Linked DNA regions of Candidatus Vesicomyosocius sp. SY067_SCS001. The protein of the gene in region 2 binds, or shares a complex with, the protein of the main gene of each other region. Links are inferred from orthologs where the notes say so. Each region holds a gene or a part of one and is shown on either strand. Other genes may lie near its edges.

Region 1 (8,870 bases), 220 kb from region 2 along the record:
AGGATTTTCTAATGAACATACAACTTAGCGTTAAAGAACTATTAGAACCTTTACAAACTGTTATTAGTGTAATTGAAAAAAAACAAACATTACCTATTCTTGCACATGTTCTTATTCAACTTAAAAATAATTTATTAACTTTAACAACAACAGATATGGAGATTGAGATAAAAACTTCTCAAATTATAAAAAACAAAGAAAAAATTTCTTTTACAATATATGCAAAAGATTTAATTAATATTATTAATAAATTACCAGAAAATACAATTCTTAACTTTAATATTAATTTTAGAAAAATTAATATTAAAGTTAATAAAAATTCATTTGAACTTAATACTTTTAAACATAAAGATTTTCCTTCATTACCAAAAATAAAAAATAAAAACATAATTAAAATTAAAAGAAAAATTTTAAAAAATCTAATTGAAAATACAAGTTTCTCAATGGGTAATCAAGACATTAGAGCATATTTAAATGGATTATATTTTGAAATTAATAAAAATAATATCATAGTTGTTGCTACTGATGGACATAGACTTTCTATCGGAAAAATAAAACAAATTAATAACTCTTTCAATAAAAAAACTGTAATTCTTCCAAGAAAATCAATACTTGAATTTAGTAAATTACTTAATAAAAATAAAAATGAAGAAATTAATATTTATACATCAAATAACTATTTTTATCTTATTACTAATAATACAACTATAATTAGTAAGTTAATCAATAGTAAATTTCCTAATTATTTACCAGTAATCCCTACAGATTTTAATAATACTATTATTATTAATCGGCTAAATTTTTTAAATTCACTTCAACAAGCTTCAATTTTTGTTGAAAAAAGAACTAAAGGTGTTAAATTAATATTCAAAAATTCACAATTATATATTTTTTCAAATTCAGAAAGGGGACAAGCAAAAACACAAATTAAAACTAAAAATTTCAATAAAAAAATTGAAATTGAATTTAACATTAATTATTTAATCTCAATTTTAGAAAAATTAAGTACCAACGAAATTAATATGATAATCCCTAAAGAAAAAAATAAATCATGTTTATTACATAGTATGAATGATGATATATATCAATATATTGTTATGCCTATGCGACTCTAATATCTTATAAATTCAAAAACATAAAAAATATGATTTATTTATTTGCATGGTATAATAATTTAATTTTTTACAATATGCATGTCTAAAAAACAATCACAAAATTCACAAGAATACAAAGCTTCTAGTATTAAAGTTTTAAGAGGATTAGATGCAGTACGAAAACGTCCTGGTATGTACATTGGTGACACTAATGATGGTACTGGATTACATCATATGGTATTTGAAGTTATTGATAATGCAATTGACGAATCCTTAGCAGGATATTGTTCAAAAATTAATATTATTATTCATGAAGATAAATCAGTTTCAATAAGTGATAATGGTAGAGGTATTCCTGTCGATATTCACCCTGAAGAAGGAATATCTGCCGCAGAAGTAATTATGACAATACTTCATGCTGGAGGTAAATTTGATAATAATTCTTATAAAGTATCAGGAGGACTACATGGAGTAGGTATTTCAGTTGTTAATGCATTAAGTGAATGGGTTAAATTAACAGTATATCGTAACAATAAAATTTACTATCAACACTATGATAAAGGTATACCTAAAAAACCAATAGAAATAATTGGAAAATCAAATAAAACAGGAACAAATATTCATTTTAAACCTAATATTCATATTTTTTCAAATACTGAATTTAATTATGATATCTTAGCAAACCGTATTCGTGAATTATCATTTTTAAATTCAGGTGTTCATATTGAAATTGAAGAATTTTCAACAGAAAAAAAAGATATTTTTAAATATAAAGGAGGTATTAAAGCATTTATAAAACACCTTAATAAAACAAAAACTCCAATTCATAATGATATTATTGAAATAAATACTGAACGTAAAGAAATTAAAATTGTTGTTGCATTACAATGGTCTGATTCTTATCAACAAAGTATTTATTGTTTTACTAATAATATTCCACAAAGAAATGGGGGTTCTCATTTAGCTGGGTTTAGAGGAGGGTTAACTAGAACAATTAATAACTATATTGATAACTCTGATATAGCTAAAAAAGAAAAAAATTCAATAACAGGTGAAGATACACGTGAAGGATTAACAGCAATAATTAATATAAAAATACCTGATCCAAAATTTTCATCACAAACTAAAGATAAATTAGTATCTAGTGAAGTAAGAGCACCTATAGAATCAATAATAAATGATAAACTAAATGATTATTTTTTAGAAAATCCAAAAGAAGCAAAAACCATTATTAAAAAAATTCTAGATGCCTCACGTGCACGTAATGCAGCTAGAAAAGCAAGAGAAATAACTCGTCGTAAAGGTTTATTTGATATCTCTAACTTACCAGGTAAACTAAGCGACTGTCAAACAAAAAATCCTATCGAAAGTGAAATATTTTTAGTTGAAGGTGATTCTGCAGGAGGTTCTGCTAAACAAGGACGTAATCGACGTACACAAGCTATTTTACCTCTTAAAGGAAAAATATTAAATGTTGAAAAAGCACGTTTTGAAAAAATTCTATCTTCAACAGAAGTTGGTACTTTAATTACTGCATTAGGATGTGGTATTGGAAAAGAAGAATATAATCTTAATAAATTACGTTATCATAAAATTGTTATTATGACTGATGCAGATGTAGATGGTGCACATATTCGTACTTTACTACTCACTTTTTTTTATCGTTATTTACCAGAACTAATTGAAAATGGATATTTATATATTGCACGTCCACCTTTATATAAAATAAAAAAAGGTAAAAAAGAACGTTACTTAAAAAACGATCAAGAATTAAATGACTATTTATTACAAGAAGGAATTAATAATTCATATTTATTCGTTTCAAAAAAAACACCTCCTATTGAAGGAATAGAATTAAAGTTTTTAATAAAAGAATATTATAAAATTAACAATATTTTTAATAAATTATCTAAACATTACAATTTAAACTTACTTAAAGCAATTGCTAATTCAAAACCTATTGATGATTTAACTAATTATAAAAATATAAATACTTGGTGTTCAAATTTAACAGAAAATTTAAATAAAAATCTAACACTAGAAAAAACACACAAAGTTATTTATAATAAAAATACTAATGAAGTTGAATATACATTATATATATATGGAGTTAAAATTGATCATACAATATTAAATTCAGTTTTTTTTAATTCTTTTGATTATCAAACTATTAAAAAATTTGCTAAAAAGATTGAAAATCTTATTACTCAAGAATCTTATGTAAAAAATATAAATAAAAAAATTAAAGTTCAATATTTTAGTCATGTAGTTGAATTTTTAATGAACAATGCTAGAAAAGGACAAAGTTTTCAAAGATACAAAGGGTTAGGTGAAATGAATCCTAAACAACTTTGGGAAACAACTATGGATCCTAAACAAAGAACTTTATTTAAAGTTAAAATTGAAGATAGTATTGTTTCTGATCAAGTTTTTTCCACCCTAATGGGTGATGCTGTTGAACCAAGAAGAAATTTTATTAAAGATAATGCTTTGTCAGTTAATAATTTAGATTTTTAATAAAAATAAGGAGATAATTATGTCAAGAAAACATCCAGTTATAGTAGTAACAGGATCATCTGGCGCTGGAACAACCTTTGTAAAACGTGCTTTTGAACATATTTTTAGAAAAGAAAGTATTAATCCTTTGATTATTGAAGGAGACAGTTTTCATAAATATGATCGCGATTCAATGAAAAAAAACGTTAAAAAACAAGAAGATTTAGGAAATAATTTTTTTTCTCATTTTGGACCTGATGCTAATTTATTTGAAAAAATAGAACAATCTTTTAAAGATTATAGTGAAACAGGGAAATGTAATCGTCGTTATTATCTACATTCTGAAGAAGAAGCTAATAAACATAATCAACGCCTAAATACTAATCTAAATCCAGGTGAATTTAGCCCTTGGGAAAAAGTAGGTAATGGTACGGATTTATTATTTTACGAAGGTTTACATGGTGTTATTGTTACAGATAGTGTAAATATGGCTCAATATGGTGATTTAAAAATTGGGGTTGTACCTAGTGTTAATCTTGAATGGATTCAAAAAATTCATCGTGACAATACAGAAAGAGGTTATTCAGCAGAAGAAACAGTTAGTACAATTTTACGAAGAATGCCTGACTATATTAACTATATAACACCACAGTTTTCTCAAACAGATATTAATTTTCAACGTGTAGCAACAGTTGACACTTCTAATCCTTTTATTGCTAGAGATATTCCAACACCAGATGAAAGTTTTATAGTAATTCGATTTAATGATCTAAATAAAACTTCTGTTGATTTTTCATATTTATGTAGTATGATTAATGGTTCTTTTATGTCTAGACGTAACACCATTGTAATTCCAGGTGGAAAAATGAGTTTAGCAATGGAAATTATTCTTTATCCTATTATTAAAAAAATGATCTAAACTAACTATTATTTAAATAAAAATATTGTACATGTAATCAAGTATATATATTATTTAGTTACAACATTTACTAATTTATTATGAATAATAATTATTTTAACAATATTTTTATTTTTAATAAACTTAATAATATTTTTATTTTTAAGTACTTTACTTTCAAGTACTTTACTGTCAATATTAATCATAATCATCATTTTATCACGTAATTTACCATTAACTTGTACTATGATTTGTACTTTATTTTCCACCAATGCTTTTAAATCAACCTTAGGCCAAGTTTCATTAATAATTGCATTCTTATTACCTAATTTAAGCCATAAATGATGACAAATATGGGGGGTTATTGGACTTAAGGTAAGTAAAATAATATTAATTGATTCAGATCTTAATGCTATTGATTGTGTATCCATTTTGGTAAACTTATTCATTATATCAACTGATTCCATTAATATAGAAATAGCTGTATTAAAAGTGTATCTACGATTAATATCATCAGTAATTTTTACTAAATTTTGATGAATCTTTTTTCGAATATATTTTTGTGTTTTATTAAGAAATTTAATATTTAAATGATCAACAACATATTCTTTAGTATCATTAATATAAACACTTACTAACCGATAAACCTTTTTTAAAAATCTATGAGCACCTTCAAGACCTGAATTATTCCATTCTAAATCTTGTATTGGAGGTGCTGCAAATAAAATAAATAAACGTACCGTGTCAGCACCATATTTCTTAATCATTTTTGTAGGATCTACTGTATTCCCTTTAGATTTACTCATTTTAACACCATTTTTTAAAACCATACCCTGAGTAAGTAAATTTTTAAATGGCTCGTCATATTTTATTAAACCTTCATCTCGTAACAGTTTATTGAAAAATCTTGCATATAAAAGATGTAAAATAGAATGTTCAACACCCCCGATATATTGATCAACTTCTAACCAATAATCTGCACGTTTATCGAGCATAGCATTATTATTATTATTACAGGTGTAACGTGCAAAATACCAAGAAGACTCAAAAAAAGTATCAAATGTATCCGTTTCTCGACGCGCCTTAGAACCACATTGTGGACAAATAGTTTGATAAAAATTTGGCATTTTTTTTATCGGTGAACTAACATCATAAAATTTAACTTTTTCAGGAAGAATAACAGGTAAATCTTTAATTTTGACAGTGACTGAACCACAATACTTACAGTTAATAATTGGGATAGGACAACCCCAATATCGTTGTCTTGATATCCCCCAATCACGTAAACGATAATTAATTTTTTTATTACCTAAATTTTTTTCTATCAAAACTATAGCAATACTTTCACATGCTTGGTCAAAACCCATTCCATTAAATTCTCCGGAATTAAACAATTCTCCTTTATTGATAATAGGCCCTTTATCAATGTTTTCATTTTTATTAATAACTTGCTTAATAAAAATACCGTATTTTTTAGCAAATTTAAAATCTCGTTTATCATGTGCAGGTGCGCTCATAACTGCACCTGTACCGTAACTTATTAGTACAAAATTAGTAATCCAAATAGGAAGCTCTTTATTTGTGATTGGGTGTACACATTTAAATCCTGAATCAATACCTTTTTTATCTATTATTTCATTTAAAATCTCAGAAGTTTGTATAGTTCTACATTCTTCAATAAAAGATTGAACTTGATAATTATTTTTTCCTGATTCTAATGCTAACGGATGCTCAAATGAAATAGCTAAATAGGTGACACCCATTAGTGTATCTGGTCGAGTAGTATAAATTATAAGAGAATCAGAATTCCTTCTAGAAAAAATAATTTCTAAACCAACAGATTTACCAATCCAATTTTTTTGCATAATCTTAACAGAATCAGGCCAACCATGAAGTTTATCTAAATCATTAAGTAATTCCTCTGCATAGTTAGTGATACGCATAAACCATTGTGGGATTTCTTTTTTTTCGATCAGAGCATTAGAACGCCACCCACGTCCATTAATCACTTGTTCATTTGCTAACACTGTTTGATCAACAGGATCCCAATTAACAATAGCTTTTTTCTTGTATATTAAATTTTTTTTAAATAATTTAATAAACAACCATTGTTCCCAACGATAATAATTTGGATGACAAGTCGTAATTTCACGAGACCAATCATAGCCAAAACCCAATTGATTTAATTGAGTTTTCATATAGTTAATATTTTTATACGTCCATTTAGCTGGGGATTCTTTATTTTTTAATGCTGCATTTTCAGCTGGCAATCCAAATCCATCCCAACCAATAGGTTGCATAACATTCTTACCTTGCATTCTTTGAAAACGAGAAATAACATCACCAATACTATAATTACGTACATGTCCCATATGTAATCGTCCAGATGGATAAGGAAACATGCTAAGACAATAATATTTTTCTTTTGAAGAATCTTCTATTACTTCAAAAGATTTTTTTTCTTGCCAATATTTTTGAGCTTGTTCTTCAATTTTTTGCACATCATATTTTAAATTCATAAAATTATTGATTTATCTAAATAAGTATCATATTGAGATGTATTAGAATTAAGTTTTAGTGTACCTATTAAATCATTAATACTGTTTAAATTATTATTATTTAAATACTCACTAATACCATTATTAATTTTATGACAAACTAGTGGATCATAAAAAATAGCAGTACCTATACCAATAGTAGAAGCTCCTGCAATTATAAATTCTATTGCATCATTAGCAGTCACAATACCACCTTGACCAATAATAGGAATATTATAATTTTTACTAACTTGATAAACTTCATAAACTTTTAACAAAGCCATTGGCTTAATAGCCGGTCCAGATACTCCACCTTGATTATTACCAATAATTGGTTTTTTAGTTGTAATATTAATAGCCATACCCATAAGGGTATTTATGACTGCTAAACCATCAGTACCTGCATCAATACAACGTTGGGCACTAAAAGCAATATCAGCTTGATTGGGCGATAATTTAGTAATAATAGGTTTAGTAGTATTTTTTCGGCAAATTTCTACAACTCTATAAGACATATTTGGATCATTACCAAAAGCAACTCCTCCTTTTTTAATATTAGGGCAGGAAATATTAATTTCAATTGCGTGAATATCTGTATTATCAAAACGTTTAGTAATTTCGCCATACTCTTTAAAGGATGAACCAGAAATATTGATAATAAAATTAGTTTCAGTTTTATCTAGTTTTGGTAGGATTTTATTAATTACCACATCAGCACCAGGATTTTGTAGTCCAATAGAATTAATCATACCACAAGGTGTTTCAGTTACTCGATGTGGAATATTTCCTAAACATGGTTTTAAAGTTGTACCTTTAAGACAAATAGCACCTACATCAGAATTAGTAAATCCATCAATATTTGTATATTCTTTACCAAAACCAACACAACCTGATAAAAGAACAATAGGTGAATTAAAGAAAAGTCCACAAAATTGATTTTTTAAATTATTATTCATGAATAATATTATACATTTTTACTGTTAAAATTATTATTTATGAAAGGACTATTCATTAGCGGCAGCGGGACTAATGTTGGTAAAACATTTATTGCCCAATATTTAATTAGATTTTTAACAAATATTCTAAAAGTAAGTGTTAGAAAGCCAGTTGAAAGTGATTGTAAAAATAAAAATGGAAAATTGATACCAAAAGATGCTTTATTATTATCTAAAGCTTGTAATATTATTGAGTCAATTGATAAAGTATGTCGATATAAATTTAAAGCATGTAGTAGCGCACAAATAGCAAGTAAAGCTGTAGGATTAAAGCTTACTTTAGATAATTTAGTTGATGCTTGTGTAGCAGATGAATTTGTTATTGTTGAAGGGGCTGGGGGGTTACTATCTCCAATAGCAATTAAAACATTAAATAGTAATTTAATTCAATCAATTAATGTACCAGTAGTACTGGTGATTAAAGATGAGTTAGGTGCAGTTAATCAGGCATTACTTAGTATTAATGCAGCTCAGCGTTATAAGCTAAATATAAGTATGGTGGTGTTAAATCAAATCTACCCTAATTTACTAGATAATAAAAAAGCAATTAATCAATATACAAATGTTAATATTGTGGTATTTAATCACAATGATTTAAAATCTTTTGAAAGACAAATTGAAAAAATCCTACTAGGGAGTTTAATCAAGTAATCTTAAATTAGATTTTTCTTCAGTTTCAAAAAACATGCCTTTGCCGTTTTCACTTGCATAAATACTATTAATTGCATTAATAGGTATAAAGATATTAATTAATTTTTTAGAAAATCTTGCTTTAAAACTAAGATTATCATTACTTATAATTAAGTTATAAGTCGCGTTACTTGCAATATTGAGAACAATTTTGTTTTGT
Region 2 (11,555 bases):
ATCTGAATATACGATAAAATAAATACCATTAATTACATTCGAAATGCTATAGCAATGTAAAAATACCTATCTCTTTATTTTTTTTTACCTTGTCAAAATCAAACACTTGCCCATTCATAGTAATATAAACACCATATTCTTTGATTTGTACTGCACTTAAAGCTACACCTAAATTAAACAGTGCATCAGAATAATTAATAGAATAAGGGATCATGGATCCAAATAAAACAATAGTTTTATTATTAACCTCTTTGGCTAATAATTTTGCAGTTCTAACCATAGAATCAGTACCATGAGTAATTAAAATATGTCTTGTGTCACTTTCCTGACACTTTTTCACAATTAACGCTCGATCAATATCGCTCATATCTAAACTATCTTTTAAAAACAACACCTCAGATAAAGTATCGACCATCGACCTAGACCGATTAAGCATATCAATAAGATAAGTTTGTTGAAACACTAACTTACCAATCAATTCATCATAAACTTTATCAATTGTACCGCCAGTAATTAATAATTTGATTCTCATGATAAAATCATACTTTGTTTAAACTTAAATATAATAAGGTAAATTTATATTCTTCAAAAGAAAAAAGACAATCTATCTAATATGTTTATTTATAGAAATAAAAAATTATTCTTAAAAACTCTACATTTACAATATAATTTAGGTGTTTCTATAAAAACTAAAACATTAAATTTTAACCATATTCCTTTTCTAAAATCAGTTATAAAGTACTTCATTTAACAATAAAAATGATTATATTCAAGTTCTTTTTCCAAAAATATCTGCACCAATACGTACAGAAGTAGCACCATTCTCAATAGCTAATTCTAAATCATGACTCATACCCATCGATAAAACATCTAAATTAGAATATTTCTTAATAATATTTTCCATTCTAGAAAAACTTTGTGCTGAGCTAAAAGGACTTGGAACACACATAAAACCTCTTAAAGTGAGATTTTTTAGACTTTCAAAATGAGTAATTAGTTCATCAATTTGTCTAACTAATACACCTGATTTAGTAGGTTCATTATCAATGTTAATTTGTAAAAGTACCTTTAATTTAGGTAAGTTTTTTGGGCGTTGATCGTTAAGTCTTTGTGCAATTTTTAATCGGCCTATACTATCTACCCAGTCAAAATTTTTGGCAATTTTTAAGGTTTTATTTGACTGAATAGGCCCAATAAAATGCCAAATTAAGTTTTGGCCTTTTAGATGATTAATTTTTATAAGTGCTTCTTGAAGATAGTTTTCAGCGAAATGCTGTTGTCCTACATCAATTGCTTGTTGTAACTCATATACTGATCTAGTTTTACTCACCGCAACTAAAGTAACAGACTGAGTATGATTAACCTGATTAATTCTTAACTGGACTTTTATTAAATTATCTTTAATCAAAATACTTGATAGGCATCAAAAACTGGACCATCAACACAAATACGCTGCATAGAAATACCTTGTTCAGTTTTAACTTCAACTACACATCCTGCACAACCACCAACAGCACAGGCCATATTTTCCTCTAATGAAACCTGACAAGGCAAGTCATGCTCTTTAATCAAATTAGCCACTGTCACTAGCATAGAATGTGGACCACAAGCATACACCTCAACTTGCATTCTTTCATCAACTGTTAGACTGTCTAAATATACTTTTGCTAAATCAGTTACAAAACCCTTAAATACGCCATCAAAACCTTGAAAACTGGTTAATCGACACTCAATACCCCAATCCTCTAACTCTGTCATAGTGTGCGTTGCACCCTGATAATCTTTCCCATTATCAGCTAACTTAGCAGAAAATGGGAATGGCACTTCAGAGCCTAAAATTGCAAAAGGTTTATAATCACTATTTTTTATTTGTTGTGCAAAAGCGATCATAGGCGGCATACCCACACCCCCCCCAATTAGTAGTGGTAATTTTTTATTGGTTAACTCAAAACTATTACCAATAGGACCAACAATTGATAGCATATCACCTACTTTTTGCTTAGCTAATTGACGAGTGCCTTTACCAACTACCTTGTAAAGCAAGTCAAAGGTACCCTTTTCAGAATCAACCGACATGATTGAAATAGGCCGTCTCATTGCTAAATAATCAGAAACTCTAAGATGTACAAATTGCCCTGGTTTGCTCTGTTGAGCGATAATACTTGATGCTAAAGTTAAAATATATTGTTCATTTTCAAACCTAGAATGTAACAAAATTTGACAATCACAAACCTTAATTTTATGAATGTTAGCCTTACTCATTACAGGTAATCAAGGTACCAGATTCATTACAGGTAATCAAGGTACCAACACCATTATCTGTAAAGATTTCTAGCAATACAGCATGTGCAACTCGTCCATCAATAATATGCGTAGATTTTACCCCATTTCTAACAGATGATAAAGCACAATCAATTTTTGGCAACATACCACCATAAATTGTTCCATCTTCAATAAGACTATCAATAATATTGATGTCAAGACCAGTTAATAATTCACCATTTGCACCTAATAAACCAGATGTGTTGGTTAATAATATTAACTTTTCAGCATTTAGCGCTTGAGCAATTGAACCTGCAACTAAATCTGCGTTAATATTATAAGAAAAACCATCATTGCCCACACCAATAGGTGCAATAACTGGAATAAAATCTCCTTTTAATAGTAAATTAATAACTGAAATATCAATTTTATCTACCTCTCCAACATGACCAAGATCAATAATTTCAGACGTTAGTTCAGGTTTAACATCACTTTTTAATTTCTTAGCAGAAATTAAGCTACCATCTTTACCAGTTAAGCCAATGGAATGACCACCATGCTGATGAATAAGATTGACAATTTCTTTATTAACCAAACCGCCTAACACCATTTCAACTACATCCATAGTTTCTGAATCAGTAACACGCATGCCATCAACAAATTGACTTTGTTTACCAATCTTCTCTAATGTCTTACCAATTTGTGGGCCGCCACCATGCACCACGATTGGATTCATTCCAACAGATTTCATCAGCACAATATCACGAGCAAAACTAGATTTTAATGCTTCATCAACCATAGCATTACCACCATATTTAATGACAATAGTTTTACCTTGGAATTTTTGAAAATAAGATAAGCTTTCCGTTAAAACGCTTGCAATATTGTGTATATTATTAGACATATTATGCAACATAAAAATTTATTAAAATAATATTTTACTTAATGTTTATAGCAAAAATCTGATTTTTTTGACAAACAAAACCCCAAATATTTACAAAAATGAACACTAATTTTGATATACCTTAATCTATTAGCATTATTAAATCACAGTGAATAATAACATTGAGATTACTGCACCTAAAATCATTGAATTAAATAGTATGCCAAATAAAAGATGTAAAACACCGGAAGACACTAGATTTTATATTCAAAATATAATCAATATTCGATAACTATTACAGAATTCATATTAATTATATATTTATTCTTTCACTCTTTGCCATATTAATTGAATCAAAATTCTTATAAAGTTTAAATTTGATAGGTAAACTTTGAGATTTAAGCACTATATTCAACCATATAAGAAAATACTATATTTTTATTAATACAAATAAAAATAAACAAAAAACTAGTTTTACTAAATAGTTCTAATTATAATCTCATCACCAATACTTTTTTAACTAATATTCTTTCTACAAAATACATATTTATAATCAAACTTATTTTCTCAATGAGAAGTGTTATTTCTTTATTTAAAACCTTCTAAAATTCAAAATTTATCTAATAATAAACCAAACAGTAGCAGACACCATAAAATTTATTACTTTAGACTTGATTATCTAAAGAAAAATCAAACGATTAGAGAAAAATATCATAATAGGTTCATTAACAAAAATTATATATATAAAACATAAATATGAGAGTTAGACATTATAAACTGGATGTTTATCCTAAATTATCATAAAAATCATAAAGTAATATCCAACATGTATATTAATTTAATGACAATACTATTGTATTAACCTGTATCATAGAATATATATCCAATATATATTTTGGATAAACTTAAGCATTTACTAGATAAAATCAAATGAATAATAATTAAAATCAAATGAATAATAATGCCAAAAAACACATCATAAAAAAATAGCTTGTAAATCATTCAAGAAATCAAAACCTTTTTTACTAGGTTTCGCCAGCTTGCCATCTAATTCAAACAAGCCAAGTGCTTTGGCCTTATTTAATTGATACTCAATTACTTGTATTGGTTGCCTTGTTCTTAGCTCAAACAATTTCAAATCAAATCCATGTTTTAACCTCAGTGCATTAAGCATAAAATCAAAACTTAAATTTTTAATCTGATTAACTTGTTTTTGTCTGTTTTCTAGATAGTCATTTGGCAAACGTGCCTTTATCGTTCTAAACGGTAAAAACTCCTTTAGTAAAGTAATTTTACCATGAGCACCAGCACCTATACCAATATAATCACCAAATTGCCAATAATTTAAATTATGCTTTGAAGGTGTTTTTCCAAAAGCAGACACCTCGTAGCGAGTATAACCATTTCTTTCTAATAAACTTACACCTATATTACCCATCTGCCAAATAACCTCATCACTTGGCAAAATCGGTGTATATTTAGCAAAATAAGTATTAGGCTCAATAGTTAATTGATAAAAAGAAATATGGTCAGGTTTTAAATTAATAGCTTGATGAACATCAGACAAACATTCATCTAATGTTTGTCTCTCTAATCCATACATAATATCAATATTAAAACATTTAAAATCAACCTGATTAGCTTGTTCACAGGCATAAATCGCTTCATCAGCATTATGAATACGACCCAATGATTTCAGATGTTTATCATTAAAAGACTGCACACCAATTGAAAGCCTATTAATACCAATATGCTTAAATAATTTAAACTTTTCAGTCTCAAAAATACCAGGATTAGTTTCTAACGTAATTTCAATATTATTTGCAAATTTCAACCTCTTTTTTAAACCAGTAAATAACTTAAAAAGTTCTTGCTCACTCATTAAACTAGGTGTACCGCCACCTAAAAAAATAGATTGAATAGTACGACCTTGAATATAATCTAAGTCCTCATTAAGATCTTCTAATAATGACTCAATATAGCCACTTCGTTGATCACAATCATGAGAATTAAAATCACAATAAGGACATTTTTTAACACACCATGGATAATGAATATATAACGATAATGGCGGTAATTCTAATATACAACCCACTATTTTTTTTTGAGTACTTTAAGCAACGTCGATAAAGCCTTTCCTCGGTGAGAAATTTTATTTTTTGTTACAGATGAAAGCTCGGCAGAAGTGCAATTATGGATTGGTATATAAAAAATTGGGTCATAACCAAAACCATTATTACCTCTTTTTTCACGTAATATCTCGCCTTCCCATTTTTGTTGAATTATAATAGGCGTTGGATCACTAGCATGTTCAACAAAAACAATCGCACACCAAAATCGTCCAGTTCTCTCACCATCTGCTATGTCCTTCATATCAATTAATACTTTTTGAATATTTGCCTCATCATCCCTATGACAATTCGCATAACGTGCAGAATAAATACCAGGATTACCACCTAATGCATCAATTACAATACCTGAATCATCAGCCAATGCTGGTAACCCAGACTGTTCACTAGAATTTCGTGCTTTAATCAGTGCATTTTCAACAAAGGTTAGTCCTATTTCTGGAACCTCTTTAATCTGCCTATCCTTCATTGATATAACATTATAAATACCTCTTAACATAGTGTTAAACTCTTTGATTTTGCCTTGGTTATTGCTAGCAAGAATAATCTCTTTCATAGTGTATAATTTAGCCTAATATTTAGATTCCATGGAACTCATTATGACTCAAGACGAAATGAAATTCACTGTGGCACAAACAGCGCTCAAGTACGTAATAAAAAATACCATTATAGGCGTAGGAACCGGCTCTACTACTAATTTTTTTATTGATGCCCTATCCACTATAAAAAACAACATTAAGGGAACTGTTGCAAGTTCTAAAGCAACTGCACAACGTTTAGAAAATCATGGTATTAAAGTATTTGACCTTAATAAGGTAGAAACTATTTCAACTTACATTGATGGTGCTGATGAATCAGACAACGATTTAAACCTTATCAAAGGTGGTGGTGGTGCACTAACACGAGAAAAAATTATTGCAGCAGTAGCTCATCAATTTATTTGCATTGCCGATGAATCAAAATTAGTTTCGATTATGGGTAGTTTTCCACTACCTGTTGAGGTTATTCCAATGGCAACTAATTATGTTAAAAATCAGATAAGCCAAGAAATTGGTGGTATGCCTGAAGTTAGAAAAAACTTTATAACTGATAATGGTAATTTTATTCTTGATATTAAGAACTTAAAAATCACTAATCCAAAAGCAATGGAAACAAAATTAAACAGCATTATTGGTGTAGTAACCAATGGGCTCTTTGCTAATCGTGGTGCAAATATTTTATTACTAGGAACGCCAAATGGCGTAAAAGTAATAACCACTTAAATAACTCTATCAATTTTTCTAAACAATCTATGATACCTTTATTAGGTATCATATTAATCTTTCGATCTAGAATAATAATCTTTACTTACTGATAACAAATAACACTCACTTACCTTGTCGTTATAAGATCTATTACATAATTCATGAGGATAGTAAATACCTATGTTAAATTGTTACGTATTAATAACAAAAGTTAATCAAATATGTTTTATCATTTTGATACTTTTTATTTCCCCAAAACATCATAGTTAAGTACTTTATTTCCAATATAAAATCTTATATTAATAACAATACAAGCAAAAATTCTATTAATGCTAATATATAATAAGTACGGAAAAAATTTACATATAAATTATCTTTAAATTTTTCAAAAAATATGATATATTTTTAGGACTAAAACCAGATCTTGATACTATCTTAGTATCTATTAGATCTTCCTCCATTTATAATCAAAAACAAGATTAACACTATCAACATGTAGAACATCAAAACTCTTAGATGAATTCTCACTATAAACAAAAAGTTCATATCCTAATTTTTTTAAATAAACTTGAGTTTCAATAACAGATACTACAAAATTGCTGTCTCAAATAATATATAAAAACTTATTACTCTTATAACAACTTAAAAAGGACGACTAAGACATATCTAATCTAAACGTGGATAAAATTATCAATACATACATTACTAAATATTTAATCATATACTTATTATATTTGACTCTTTACTGATGGACGACTAAAATAGTCTAATCTTATTAGTTATTTCTAATATGTATATTATTTTAAACTTTAAAAAATATAAGGAGTCCACAAATGGCTGACGAAACTTTAGATGCATCAGGCTTAAACTGCCCATTACCAATCTTAAAAACTAAAAAAGTATTATCTAAAATGGATATAGGCAAGATTTTAGACGTAATTTCAACTGATGCTGGTTCAGTAAAAGATATTGAAGCTTTTTGCAATCAAACAGGTAATAAACTTATGTCCTCTGTTGAAGAAAGCGGTAAATATATCTTCACCATTGAAAAGACTTAAACACTAAACATTTTACAGGAGAATTATTATGTCAGATAATAAAAAAATGACTATTATCGCCACTAAAGGAACTTTTGATTGGGCCTTTCCACCTTTCATTATTGCTTCTACTGGAGTTGCAATGGATAAAGAAGTTACCATATTCTTTACCTTTTACGGGCTTAATCTTTTATTAAAAGACACTTCTAAATTACGTATATCTCCTATAGGTAATCCAGCCATGCCAATGAAACTACCTATAGGACCGGAATGGTTACAAAAAATTGATTTTAGCCCTAAAATCCCAAATATATTTTGGTTATTGCCATTTACAGAATATTTAGCCACTTATTTAATGAAGAAAACTATGAAGAAAAACGGGGTTGCAACGCTTGATGAACTACGTTCCATATGTCAGGAATTTGATGTTAAATTTATCGCTTGTGAAATGACGGTTGATTTATTTGGTTACAACAAAAATGACTTTATTGATGGAGTGGAGTTTGCAGGTGCAGCCACTTACTTTGATGAATGTAATGACTCAAACCATAACCTTTATATGTAATAACTCATGTTTACCCATCAACAAAAGCCTCCGAAAGGAGGCTTTTGTGCTTTCTAAAATAAATACAAAGTTCGTAATTTTTATAAAAACAAAAACATTATGTCCAATCTAAACATCTCCAACCTCTCTCAATTGCAATGACATTAAGTTTATCATCACCATGAACAACAATAGGGTAATCTACTAATTCCAACATTGGTAAATCATTATAAGAGTCTGAATAAAAACTTGCACCTTTAATACTTACACCGGTTTTTTCTAACCACTTATTAAGATGATTAATTTTTCCAAATTGGAAACAAGGTTCACCCTTAACTTTACCTGTATATTGACCTTCTTTTATTTCAGGATTAGTAGCTAGTAGCTGCTTAATTCCATATCTAGCCACAATCGGTTCAGTAACAAAGCGATTGGTAGACGTAATCACCATCAATATGTCACCTTTTTCTTTATGTCCATCGACCACTAATTGAGCTTTAGGTAATAAAATTTGATCAATTTTTTGATTCATAAACTGCTGATGCCATTGATTTAATATTTCCATAGAGTATTGAGATAAAGGTTCTAAACAAAATTCTAAATACTCATGAATATCTAATTTTCTAAGCATATATTGATCAAAAAAATACTGATTTTTACTTTGATAAATATTTACATCAACAGCACCAATTTCACTTAAAAATTCCCCCCAAAGAAAGTCACTGTCACCCTTAATTAGAGTTCTGTCTAAATCAAAAATTGCAAGCGCCATTACATTCTCCATAACACTACTTAGTATTTTTACTATCTCACATACATAAGACAAAATAGGATTAAATCTTGTTGATCAGTACAACCAACTATATAAGTGTTTTAAACCAGCAATGACTGCTAATCAAAATAATATACCTAGCAATAAAATTTTAATACATTTATCTTTTTTTATTCACACTAATATTAATACTCCTATTAACTCGTCAAATATACTAAAACCACAACAAGGAAAAATATACAAGTATCTTCATATCTAATCAAGACTACTTTTAGTATCAAAAAGATACTCAAATAGTGTAGCCACTCATTTAAATATAGGTTTAAATATTATTCATTAGGTAATTTACTTATTAATTTATCCTTAAAATAACCTAATTTACAACTTGTATAATATCAATATCATAACTTAATATTCTATCATTAGATAATAATTCACTAAATGAATAAACTTTTTATTAAGTCATGTTATTTCTTACGAAGCTAAAAATAGTAATATTGTTACTAAAATTAACCAATAACTTAGTAGTATTAATCAATTAAAACTCAACTACATCAATCTTCATAAGAATTTATACCAATTTTGCAAATACACATCCAGCTGCATCAATAGTATTTTGAATGTCCATGTCGCTATGAGCACTAGAAACAAAATCTGCTTCATAAGCAGAAGGTGTCATATACACTCCCTCTTTCAACATTAGGTGATAGAATCTTTTAAACAATTTAACATTACACTGAGAGACTTCTTTAAAATTAGTCACTGATTTAGCATCCGTAAAAAATAAACCAAACATACCGCCCACAACATTAGCAGTCATACCAATATTATTTTCCTTAGCCTTAGCTAAAAAACCTTTTGTTAATTTTTTAACCTTAATATTTAAAGTAGTATAAAAATTTTTGTCTTTTGATAATACGTTTAACATTGCCAATCCTGCTGACATTGATATTGGGTTACCTGAAAGCGTTCCTGCTTGATAAATAGGTCCTAGTGGTGCAATAAATTTCATAATTTCACACTTACCACCGAATATACCCACTGGTAAACCACCGCCAATAATCTTACCTAGTGTTGTTAAATCAGGTTTTACGTTATACAATTCTTGTGCCCCTCCAAGGGCAACACGAAAACCTGTCATAACTTCATCAAAAATTAAAATAATCCCATACTCGTCACACAACTTGCGTAAACCCTGCAAAAAACCATCAATAGGTGGAATACAATTCATATTACCTGCCACAGGTTCAACAATAATACAAGCCACTTCAGTACCTACTTCATTGAGTATTTCATATACTTGATCAATATTATTGTATTCCAAAGTCAGTGTGTGCTTTGCAAAATCTTTAGGTACACCAAGTGAAGTAGGTACACCCAACGTTAAAGTAGCAGAGCCTGCTTTGACTAATAATGAATCAGAATGTCCATGATAACAACCTTCAAATTTAATAATTTTATCTCTACCAGTATAACCACGCGCCAAACGAATAGCGCTCATAGTTGCTTCCGTACCTGAACTTACCATACGAACCAATTCAATTGAAGGCATTAGTTCACATATCTTTTCTGCCAATATTGTTTCAATGTGAGTAGGGGCGCCAAAACCAAGACCATTTTCCAAGTTAGTTCTAATAGCATTCATAACCTCTTGATTAGCGTGACCTAAAATCATTGAACCCCAAGAAGCAACATAATCAATATACTTATTATCATCCACATCAAAAAGATAAGCACCTTCACCACGAGTAAAGAAAATAGGATTACCGCCTACGCCATTAAATGCCCTAACTGGTGAATTCACTCCACCAGAAATAACAGTTTTTGCTTGTGCGAATAAAACTTCTGATTGATTCATATCTCCTCCTATTTTATTAAAAAATAATCTTTACATGTTTATAATTTGTGGATATTTTTTTAAATGAACAATATGTGACCAAACGGTTAAAATATTATCCATTAATAAGCTAATATTAACAGTGGTTTTTAATAGTTTAATAGCATGATAAATATCATCAAGAAATTTGAATAAAAATTCAAATTTAACTGTTATAATAACTTGATAAAGTTCAGTAATAGCACTTTCTTGATGTACAGTTTTTAATCTAATTACTTCAATAATAATATTTTGCAAACAATTTAAAATAACCAATTCATTACCCTTAAAATCTTTAAATTGTACTATCATTAATGGATTAGCAACAATATTAAGCAACTGGTTTTGATAATTCTGATAATGAATAAAACTACCATCAGACAAATCAGACAATACTTTAAACGGAACACCATGCGTACTCTCTAATAGCTGTTTAATATTATAATCTTTTTTTTGAGTTTTGCCAATATGTTCAATTAGCCACTGACAAGTTTGTTGACTATACGTCGGAGCAATATGTATATTCTGACACCTTGATACAATAGTAATTGGCATGTTTTCAACATGATGCGCTAAAATAATAATTAACGTATTTTTTCTAGGTTCCTCAAGAGTTTTTAACAAACCATTGGCAGCACCTATATTCATTTGATCTCCGTAAAAAATAACTCCAATTTGTAATTCATCGGCAGTTTTATTCAAAGCATCACAAAATACACGTACTTGATCAATACGAATATCCATAGATCTGTTTTTATTTTTTTCAACTATTTCTTCTGCACGACAATAAACCATATTAGGATAATTT

Evidence for each region.
Region 1: the proteins of HUW60_RS01110 (region 2) and HUW60_RS00030 are in contact, whole or in part, in a crystal structure (PDB 5UE9), measured with the Lactococcus lactis proteins. The link is inferred for Candidatus Vesicomyosocius sp. SY067_SCS001 from one-to-one orthologs. Residues at the interface, in WP_023189152.1 of Lactococcus lactis: Leu4, Gln5, Ala47, Ser48, Met49, Leu50, Leu51, Arg52, Arg53, Met95, Leu98, Arg223, Met224, Ala225, Cys226, Ile228, Gly229, Ala230, Cys231, Tyr232, Ala233, Val235, Glu236, His237, Asn243, His244, Ala245, Lys247, Glu250; in WP_025017116.1 of Lactococcus lactis: Gly25, Phe27, Phe29, Glu32, Tyr33, Lys35, Tyr36, Lys48, Phe56, Thr60, Pro61, Arg62, Val63, Ala64, Glu65, Thr66, Ala67, Ser68, Gly69, Met70, Ile74, Gln77, Pro223, Glu251, Phe274, Ala275, Pro277, Phe278.

What each region holds. Positions count from the first base shown.
Region 1 is NZ_CP054877.1:1,499-10,368, forward strand. Bases 5,993-8,870 are described here. They hold HUW60_RS00030 (dihydroorotate dehydrogenase), read right to left. Parts: upstream 7,982-8,870; coding sequence 7,004-7,981; downstream 5,993-7,003. Other genes in these bases: leuS (leucine--tRNA ligase), read right to left, coding at 5,993-7,007; bioD (dethiobiotin synthase), read left to right, coding at 8,021-8,671; HUW60_RS00040 (stringent starvation protein B), read right to left, coding at 8,660-8,870. Also shown: dnaN (DNA polymerase III subunit beta), read left to right, coding at 12-1,115; gyrB (DNA topoisomerase (ATP-hydrolyzing) subunit B), read left to right, coding at 1,194-3,611; HUW60_RS00020 (phosphoribulokinase), read left to right, coding at 3,631-4,509; more of leuS, read right to left, coding at 4,560-5,992.
Region 2 is NZ_CP054877.1:216,067-227,621, reverse strand. Bases 334-3,304 are described here. They hold HUW60_RS01110 (dihydroorotate dehydrogenase electron transfer subunit), read right to left. Parts: upstream 2,263-3,304; coding sequence 1,405-2,262; downstream 334-1,404. Other genes in these bases: argB (acetylglutamate kinase), read right to left, coding at 2,255-3,178; HUW60_RS01115 (YggS family pyridoxal phosphate-dependent enzyme), read right to left, coding at 770-1,408; HUW60_RS01120 (asparaginase domain-containing protein), read right to left, coding at 334-532. Also shown: more of HUW60_RS01120, read right to left, coding at 47-333; radical SAM family heme chaperone HemW, read right to left, coding at 4,122-5,240; rdgB (RdgB/HAM1 family non-canonical purine NTP pyrophosphatase), read right to left, coding at 5,240-5,830; ribose-5-phosphate isomerase RpiA, read left to right, coding at 5,874-6,536; HUW60_RS01085 (sulfurtransferase TusA family protein), read left to right, coding at 7,352-7,576; HUW60_RS01080 (DsrE/DsrF/DrsH-like family protein), read left to right, coding at 7,605-8,120; HUW60_RS01075 (histidinol-phosphatase), read right to left, coding at 8,218-8,871; hemL (glutamate-1-semialdehyde 2,1-aminomutase), read right to left, coding at 9,443-10,729; HUW60_RS01065 (DNA polymerase III delta subunit-related protein), read right to left, coding at 10,760-11,555.